Regions from separate parts of the Lysinibacillus sp. GJ-1 genome, predicted to be linked through region 3. Evidence: riboswitches for the same ligand, from Rfam matches in the RefSeq annotation. Region 3 holds a riboswitch; each other region holds the start of a gene.
The links. A riboswitch is a leader RNA that binds a small molecule or an ion and turns the genes downstream of it on or off. The one in region 3 is predicted to bind cobalamin.

Region 1 (3,283 bases), 810 kb from region 3:
TAACAGCTTCCCTTCAAACGGGATATGAAGAAGTAAAAAGAGGAACAGAGCAAATTACGAATACCAATACAACCTTTGAACAAATAGCCTCTGCGGTTAATAGTATGTTTAGTAATATTCAAGGAATAACAGAAAATTTACAAGGTATTTCAACAACAACAGAGCACATCAATCGTTCTATTGATGAAATTGCTGCTATATCCGAACAGTCCGCAGCAGGTGTAGAGCAAACGACTGCAACAATCGACGAGACAGTCGTAACGATGGATGAAATTTCAAAAAATACAGATGATCTCGCTTCGATGGCTGAACGTTTAAACAAAGAAGTACAGCATTTTAAATTATAAACAATAAAAGCAGCCACTTTGCAATATTGGCTGCTTTTGTCATTTAGATGGGTTGCATCATCTCTACTCGATTACCGAAAGGGTCTCGAAATTCAAAGCGTTCAACATGTGGAATTGGCACGCAATCAATTATTTCGATTTGGTGTTCGGATAAGACGTTCTTCCAATGCGCTACGTTGTCAACTTGATAGGCAATATGCGCTTTTGTTGTATATCTATCAAACCCGTCCTCTGTCCCAACATGTACTTCTTGATTTCCTACTTGTAACCAAAAGCCCCCACGTCCTTGAAGGGAGGTGGGTTTCTCTATTTCTTTTAGCCCCAGTACATGGCAATAAAACGCTTTCCCCTGTTCCTCACAATCTTTTGGAATGGTAAGCTGTACGTGATGTAAACCGACAATCATCATAATCCTCCTTTAATTCCTTTATATTTACGTATAACTATATACTTCGCTTCACTACTTGGAATACCTTCTAAAGTATGATAATAAGTCTATCTTTTATTAGAATAATATTTCCTTAATAACAAGTATCGTTTATTTTGACAGCAAATAAGTACTTAATCAATAAATTGATTTTAGAAAAGTTATACTTTTCAGAAAAATGTGTGTTATAGTAACAACATAATTAAATATTGTGTAAGAGTTGGTGCCAAATGAAAGTTTGGCTTAAAAGGGAAGTCGGTGCAAATCCGACGCTGTCCCGCAACTGTAAATCGGAGCAATTCACAAATGCCACTGGGAGACTGGGAAGGCTGTGAGGCGTGTTGATGAGAAGCCAGGAGACCTACCAATATCTAGTACACACCAAATAACCTACGTGGAAATAGGTGGTGAGATGTGACCCAATTGGCACTGTGCGACAACGAATCTTTATACGATAATCAACATTTATCGTATCGTTTCATCATAGCTAAATTGTATTGACAATGACTACCATTTTCCTGAAAAGGAAGATGGTTTTTTTGTATTTTTTGAAAACCCCTTGCTATGCGAGGGGTTCTAAAGAGCTTCTAGCTATGGACAAGAAAAATCCCCAGCCGTACAATAAATTCAGGTCTGGTCAACCGACTTCGTACGAAAGGGGATCCAAATGGATAATAAAAGTTTAGCACACACAACATGGAATTGTAAGTATCACATCGTCTTTGCGCCAAAATATAGAAGGCAGATTATTTATGGACAAATTAAAGTAGATGTAGGTAGAATTCTTCGCCAGTTATGTGAAAGAAAAGGAGTAGAAATTATAGAAGCAACAGCCTGTCCTGATCATATTCATATGTTGGTAAGTATTCCACCAAAATTAAGTGTTTCATCGTTTGTGGGTTATTTGAAAGGGAAAAGTAGTTTAATGATATTCGACCGACATGCGAACCTGAAATACAAATATGGAAACAGGAAGTTTTGGTGTCGCGGATATTATGTAGATACAGTAGGAAGAAACAGAAAAATCATTCAGGAATATATAAAAAATCAATTACAAGAGGATATTCTTGAGGATCAAATGAGCATGAAAGAATTCATTGATCCATTTACAGGAGAAGAAATAAAAGCAAAAAAGCGAAAATGATAAAACCACTTTAGTGGTAGCGTGAAAACGGAGTGCGGTTGGCGGACCTTTCAGTGTGTCTTTAGACATGGGCCAGTACCCCAGCGTTTCACGCGTAGAGCAAACCACCAGTTAGACTGGTGGTTCTGATTATTTTAATTAAAGGGGAGAAGGATATGACGTATTCAACGACAGCAATTGGTTACCCATATATAGGAGGAGAACGTGAATGGAAAAAAGTATTAGAAGCCTTTTGGAGAAATGAGCTGACAGAAATTGATTTTTTACAAAAAATGAAGGAAATTCGTCTTGCTCGTATTGATAAGCAGCTCCGTATTGGCTTAGATATTGTGACTGTTGGGGATTTCACACTATATGACAGAATGCTCGATACAGCAGTAATGTTTGGCTTAGTTCCCAAGCGCTTTGGTTGGCAAGGAGGCAAAGTGGAATTACAAACATATTACGGAATCGCGCGTGGTAATCAGGATGCAGTCGCCAGCGAAATGACAAAGTGGTTTAATACAAACTATCATTACATCGTACCAGAATTTGAAGGGCAAGCTCTGGAGTTAACAGAAAATAAAATTCTTGCGGATTTCCTTGAAGTGAAAGAAGCATTTGGTATTACAGCCAAACCAACGCTGATTGGGCCCTATACCTTTTGTAAGCTAACAAAAGGCTACGATAAAGTATCGCAAGTTGCATTTATTTTAGCACTATTACCACTTTATACGCAGGTTATCAAAGAACTCGTTACAGCCGGTGCTAATTGGATTCAATTGGAGGAGCCTGCCTTAGTTACCTCATTAGATGAGACAGAGGTTAAACTAGTGCAAGAAATCTATATACAATTAGCAGCAACTGTCCCCGAGGCGAACATCATGCTACAAACTTATTTTGAATCATTATCAGCTTATAAAATGCTTATCGAACTACCAGTAAAAGGAATTGGTTTAGATTTTGTGCATGGCTATACGCATAATATGGAGGCGCTACGTCAATTTGGTTTTCCACAGGATAAAGTATTGGCAGCCGGCGTTATTAATGGACGAGATATTTGGCGCGCTAATTTAGCAGAGGTTAGTACAACAGTTAGAGCAATTGAACAACTGACCAGTGCCGAGGAGCTATGGATTCAATCATCATGCAGCTTACAGCATGTGCCAATCTCCACAGCACTAGAAACAAAATTAGAGCCAGTCTTAAAAAATGCACTTGCATTTGCAGATGAGAAATTAGTGGAACTAACAGAGGTAGCAAAGTATTTAAACGAAAAAAATCATGCAACAAATTACACTATTTCCGAAAGTATGAAGGCGATCGAAGCGTTAAAAAAACATCCTGTTCGAAATAATCAGGCTGTTCACAGGGCAGTACAAACAG
Region 2 (3,283 bases), 1.4 Mb from region 3:
TGGCTATTTCTTGCACGGAAACGCCTTTAGCAAATAGTGTACCCGCCTGTGCTTTTGCCCCCATTGGAATAGCACCTAAATAAACATCGAAGCTATCTTTTTGATAGACAAGTCCAATATCATCATAGACGGCATTATAGCAAGCGGACGCACAGCCATTGACATTTAGACGCAGTCTGGAAGGCACCGTTTGTCCCTGCAACTCAATGTATAATTGTTCTGTTATCTCCGCCGCTTCCATCCTCTCTCCATCACAAAAATCACAAGCCTTGAACGCAACGATGGAGCCTGATGGTGTCATATATAAGCCCGCTTCTTGCAGTTCACTTATAACGTCTTGAACTGTTTGCGTAGGGATAGACAACAATAGATTATAGGATGCTGAATATTTAAAGGCCCCACTGTCCCCTACGACTTCTGCAATTTTTTGAAATTGCGCGGGTGTATAATGTTTATTGATAATACCAGGACTTACTGCTAGACGAGTAAATTGACCATCTATATTTAATTTTTCAAATGTACATTCTGGTATATTTGAACGAAATGCATTCATTTTTTATTCTCCTTAAAAAAGATAACATCTAGCTAGCTCTCTGAAGTTATTAAAAATTTTCCGGATAGAATCCTCTAGCCAAAATGTTGATAGCCTCTGCCGCACGAACCCCTTCTGAAGCAGCTGAAAGTGGTAATATGACAAAACGCTCATTGTGCACAGCATCTGTTTCCTTTAATGCAGGATCATTTTTCAGGAAATGTATTTTGTCTTCAGCACTTTGAGAACCGTAATCAATCACGACAATTACTTCCGGATTGCGTTCTACTGTTTCTTCTTTTGAGACAGTTGTCCATCCAGATTCAACTTCACCAAAAATGTTTTTACCGCCAGCGACAGTGACAAGCTCATTCATAAAATTTTGAGCAGCAGTAAAGACTTCCTTATCTCCACTATCATAGACAAGCACACGTAGCTCCTTTTCTCCTTGCGGTAATTTTGCACGTACTGCATCAACTTCTTTTGTCATTTGATCGACTAATGCTTCTCCTCGATCTTCAACACGGAAAATTTTTGCGATATTGCGAATATCCATAAAAATATCATCTAATGTTGGTTTCGTTATACTTGAAGATTGATGTAAATATGTGTGGATACCAAGTGTCTCTAATTCTTCTGGTGTACCAACACCCTTTTCACTAAAGCCACTTTTCCATCCAGCGTATAAAAAATCGGCTTCACTATCTATCACTTGTTCTTTTGTTGGATACTGCTCTGCTATTACTGGTACTTTTTCGTAGGCAGCTTGTAAAGGTTCATAAATTTTATCATCCAAATAGGCTGTACCAACCATTGAATCTTCTAAGCCTAAAGCTAACATAATTTCCGTTACATGCTGATTTAAACTAATCGCCTTTTTAGGTGCTTCTGTATAAACTTGTGTAGTACCATTATTGTCAATGGTTACTTCTGTCGTCTCGCTTTGAGCAGGCTCGATATGCTCACTTTGTGCAGCACTTTGCGAATTGTCTTTCGCACTACAAGCGCCTAAAATGCTTATAATCGCAATGGCAACAACTAGCCACATGCCTTTCCATTTGTTCATGGTTCCATTTCTCCTTTAGTTATGTATTTGGATTTGTATAGGAAGAAATCAATGATTTCCTTGCTACTAGCACATAAAAAAAACCCCTTGTTTCCAAGAGGGTGTCATAGTGATAAATACATTGGGTATTTAAACAATCACTATCACCATCCTCGTGGTGTTAAGTAAATAATACATATTGGCAGGTATCCTGGCTTAGGTTCATCGCTTATACGTCTTCCCATAGTTCAACTACAGTGACTATTGTATAAACTCCCCATTTACAGTTGCGGGACAGCATCGGAATTTCACCGATTTCCCTTTTAAGCAAATGACTAAAGCCATTTGCACCAATATATAGCAGTTTTTAGTTATAAAAATAGACTAGCAGAAGGTATTTTTGATTTCAATCACACAAAAAAATCCATAAATGATACTTGTTAATAAACTATCACTATTTAAACACGAATGCGAACTATTTGTCACGAAATGTTTGAGCGATCATTCTGGTACAATGAGAAGAGACTACATTAGAAATGAGGATTTTTATGTATAAAACGATTGGTGTGCTCGCACATGTCGATGCAGGAAAAACAACTTTTTGTGAGCAATTATTATTCCACACAAATAGTATCCAATCTCGTGGAAGAGTCGATCATCAAGATACATTTTTAGATAATCATGCAATTGAACAAGCCCGAGGAATTACCATTTTTGCGGAACAAGGACGGATGCAAATAGAAAATGATACATATACGCTGATTGACACACCCGGGCATGTAGACTTTTCACCTGAGATGGAGCGTGCTATACGTGTAATGGATTATGCCATCATTATTGTCAGTGCAGTAGAGGGTGTACAAGGTCATACAGAAACGGTTTGGCAATTGCTCCGTCAATACCATATACCAACCTTTTTCTTTATAAATAAAATCGACCGCGAAGGGGCAGATATCAATGCGGTGATGAACCAATTACAAAAAGACTGTTCCGACAACATCCTATTAATCGATGCCCCATTACGCAAAGATTTTATACAAAGCTATATTGCAGAGTGGCTAGCCGAGCGCGATGAACAACTACTCTAGGCCTTTTTAACAGATACACTCGATGCCTCAACGTGCCTGTCACAATTACAAAAGATGATTAACGAAGAGCGAGCATTTCCCTGCTTTGTTGGTGCTGCTTTAAAAGATATTGGGATCAAGGAATTTGTATCACAGCTTCCTCTCCTGACAGAGACACACTTCGACCATCAAGCACCCTTTCAAGGGGAAGTATTTAAAATTCGCCATGATGGCACACAACGCTTAACTTTTATAAAAGCTTTACAAGGATCATTGCATACTCGTGATGACTTTGCATTTGGCGATGTTACCGAAAAAATAACTGAAATTAGGCTGTATAATGGGCGTCGTTTTCAGACAGCCCAAGCCGTACAAGCAGGAGACATTTTTGCAGTGAAAGGGCTTAGCATGGCGAAGATAGGAGACATTTTAGGAAGTACACTACTCCCAAAACCTTATGAACTTGTGCCTACATTACAAGCAAAAGTACTGTATGAAGGGCAACAGCATATAAAGGAAATTTTACAGATTTTTCGTTTACTAGAAGCCGAGGAGCCATCGTTACGAGTCGTTTGGCAAGAAAAATCCCAAGAAATTCATGTACATATTATGGGTGTCATACAACTTGAAGTACTTGCT
Region 3 (3,283 bases):
TAGTGGTCTAGGTGTTTATTCCGTAGCTGAACAATTTGCAGCAGCAGGATTACAAGATGTTACTGTCTATTTATTTGAAGATAAACGACATGAAATTTTAAATGAAGACAATCAACAGGCGGTTCATCAAGTTTTATTACGGTGGTTAGAAAAGTATGATAGAAAATAAAATACAGCAAGCAGAGGTCGTAGCAATTGTTGAGCCAACAGCTTCAGGTAAAACAGCACTAAGCATTGAACTAGCCAAAAAGTACAATGGTGAAATTATTAATGGCGATTCCATGCAAATTTATAAAGGTTTAGATATTGGTACAGCGAAAATTACTGAAGAAGAGATGGAAGGTGTGCCACATCACTTATTAAGCTTCAAAGAGCCAACGGAATCCTTTTCAGTAGCGGAATACCAAGCGTTAGTACGCTCTAAAATTAGTGAAATACAGGCGCGTGGTAAGCTACCGATTATTGTTGGAGGTTCTGGCCTATATGTACAAGCAGTCCTTTATGATTTTCAATTTACAGACGAGCAGGTTGATGACCTAGCACGTAAAGCTTATTATGAGGAGCTAGAAAAGTTAGGTCCAGAAGCTATGCATGCTAAGTTAGCAGCACTTGATCCGAAAACTGCTGAAACAATTCATCCAAACAATACAAGACGTGTGATTCGAGCGTTAGAAATGATTGAATTAAGTGGTGTTTCAAAGGCGTCAGAGGAACACAATCGTGGAGAAATCCCATTGTATCGCCACTTAATTATAGGACTTGGTCAAAATATGTCTCGCGAAGAACTTTATGAGCGCATTAATCTCCGAGTGGATGTCATGATGGATAAAGGGCTACTGCAAGAAGTGCAGGGACTATGGCAACAAAATATTCGAGGTGTACAGTCGATTCAAGCGATCGGTTATAAGGAATTGTATGATTACTTAGATGGTAGATGTACATTAGAAGAAGCAATCGAAAATTTAAAGCAAAATTCTCGACGTTATGCGAAAAGACAGTTGACTTATTTCCGCAATAAAATGGATATTCATTTTATTTGAAAAGACTAAAAACTTTAATAATTTCTAAAAATTACTAATTGATAAATTGGTAGAACATGCTACTATAGGAATGAAGAGGTAGAAAGAGAGTAGGGGAGGCGCATTCTATGAAATCAATCAATTTGCAAGATACGTTTTTGAACCATCTACGTAAAAACAGTGTTTTTGTAACTGTGTTTCTGTTAAACGGGTTCCAGTTAAAAGGAACTGTGAAATCCTATGATAACTTTACAGTATTATTAGTAGATGCTGAAAGTAAACAGCATCTCATTTACAAACACGCAATTTCTACATTCGTTCCAGCAAAGCAAGTCGAATTTTTAGAGGCAGAAGAATAAATAAAGTAAATAGAAACAGTTAGTGTTACATCACTAGCTGTTTTTTTTCGTTCACGCTATAATGTAATAGGAAATTGATATATTGGAGGATTTTATAGATGAAATCGATGGATACAACACAATTATTAGAACGATTAGATGCAAACGAAGACCTTTACATTATTGATGTGCGAGAAGACGATGAAGTAGCACAAGGTGTTATCCCTGGTGCGCAACATATTGCTCTTGGGACAATCCCTGAGCGCTTGGATGAATTAGATACGACTAAACCATATATTATCGTTTGTAAAGCAGGTGGACGTTCTGCAAATGCTTGTGCATACTTAGAAGCACAAGGCTTTGACGTAACAAACCTTGAAGGTGGCATGCTTGCTTATGATGGAGAATTAGAATTTAAATAAGAAGATATATCGAGGTATGTAACAGGTCAGTTTGTTAAGTACCTCGTTTTTTAGTGGACTAAAATGCGAGTATCAATATTGACACTAAAAACACTTTGTCGTAAATTTAAAGTAATTACATAAAAGCATTAGGTGCCCACTTTGGGAGAATAGGGAATAAAGTGAAAATCTTTAGCGGTCCCACCACTGTAAAACGGAGTTTTATAGAGAATACCACTAGCATAGCTGGGAAGGTTCTATAAAATGTTGAAATTGAGCCAGGAGACCTGCCTAATTGCTTCGGATGATATAGACGATGGAAAAGTCTGTAGTTTATTTGTTATGAGATAAACTACAGGTTTTTCCATTTTTTTATTTCAATCTTTATGTAATAGGCTATTTAAAAAGGAGAAATGAACATGCAATTATTACAACAAACACTTCAACAGATTCAACATGCTAATAACGAAATAATGGAAAAAGCAAGGGACTATATAGATTCTCTTAGCAAGCCACCAAGTAGCTTAGGAAAACTTGAATCACTGGCTATACAATTGGCTGGTATTACAGGAGAGCTCTATCCTAAAATTGATAACAAAGCAATTATTGTCTGTGCAGGCGATCACGGTGTGTGTGATGAAGACGTAACATCCAATCCGCAAGATGTAACATTTCTTCAAACATTAAATTTTCCAAAAGGGATAACAGGTGTTTGTGCTATTGCAAACATAACGAATGCCAAAATTGTAACAGTGGACGTAGGGGTAAAACAGGAAATTCCGCTCGATGCGGGTGTTATAATAAAAAAAATAAAATACGGGACGGATAACATGGCAAAGGGTCCAGCCATGACAAGGGAAGAAGCCATTCAATCAATTGAAGTAGGAATTGAAGTAGCAACGGCAGAAATAGCACAAGGAGTTAATGTACTGGGTACAGGTGAAATGGGGATTGGCAATACTACACCAAGTGCGGCTATCTTATCCGTACTGCATGCGTGTCACCCACAAGAAGTGACAGGATTCGGTGCAGGGGTTGGATCAGGAGGAATTGCGCATAAAGTTGAAGTCATTCAAAACGCCATTGCCTTAAACAAACCGAATCGTCATGATGCGATTGATGTACTTGCAAAAGTGGGTGGGTTAGAGATAGGTGCGATGGCTGGTGTAATTCTGGCGGCTGCTGCCAATCGTAAGCCCGTTGTAATTGATGGCTTTATTTCGACAGTCGCTGCTCTTATCGCTTATGAACTCGAACCGAAAGTACAAGATTATATTATTCCTTCCCATGCCTCTGAAGAACCGGGGGCAATAATAGCTGCTGAACTGTTAGGAGTGGAGCCGATGCTTCATATGAACATGCGATTGGGAGAGGGTTCTGGTGCAGCTTTAGCCTTTCCAATACTCGACGCAGCTTGCTCTATGGTGAGCAACATGGCGACATTAGCTGAGTCTGTCGGGCTGGTAGAGAAGTAATCATTTGTTAAGTGCCGATAGGGAAAAATCATAGTTAAACATTAGAGAGT

Region 1: another riboswitch for cobalamin. It lies ahead of tnpA (IS200/IS605 family transposase); the one in region 3 lies ahead of cobT (nicotinate-nucleotide--dimethylbenzimidazole phosphoribosyltransferase).
Region 2: another riboswitch for cobalamin. It lies ahead of LO754_RS12210 (ABC transporter substrate-binding protein); the one in region 3 lies ahead of cobT (nicotinate-nucleotide--dimethylbenzimidazole phosphoribosyltransferase).

The regions. Positions count from the first base shown of each region.
Region 1 is NZ_CP088912.1:1,969,520-1,972,802, forward strand. Features, by position in the region: gene LO754_RS09255 (methyl-accepting chemotaxis protein) at 1-347, shown strand, start outside; gene LO754_RS09260 (VOC family protein) at 391-753, opposite strand; cobalamin riboswitch at 979-1,157, shown strand; gene tnpA (IS200/IS605 family transposase) at 1,442-1,918, shown strand; gene metE (5-methyltetrahydropteroyltriglutamate--homocysteine S-methyltransferase) at 2,074-3,283, shown strand, end outside.
Region 2 is NZ_CP088912.1:2,528,679-2,531,961, forward strand. Features, by position in the region: gene LO754_RS12205 (precorrin-3B methylase) at 1-553, opposite strand, end outside; gene LO754_RS12210 (ABC transporter substrate-binding protein) at 603-1,598, opposite strand; cobalamin riboswitch at 1,762-1,947, opposite strand; partial or broken gene LO754_RS12215 (GTP-binding protein) at 2,126-3,283, shown strand, end outside.
Region 3 is NZ_CP088912.1:1,163,534-1,166,816, forward strand. Features, by position in the region: gene LO754_RS05345 (alpha/beta fold hydrolase) at 1-169, shown strand, start outside; gene miaA (tRNA (adenosine(37)-N6)-dimethylallyltransferase MiaA) at 156-1,040, shown strand; gene hfq (RNA chaperone Hfq) at 1,148-1,378, shown strand; gene LO754_RS05360 (rhodanese-like domain-containing protein) at 1,477-1,779, shown strand; cobalamin riboswitch at 1,893-2,067, shown strand; gene cobT (nicotinate-nucleotide--dimethylbenzimidazole phosphoribosyltransferase) at 2,178-3,233, shown strand.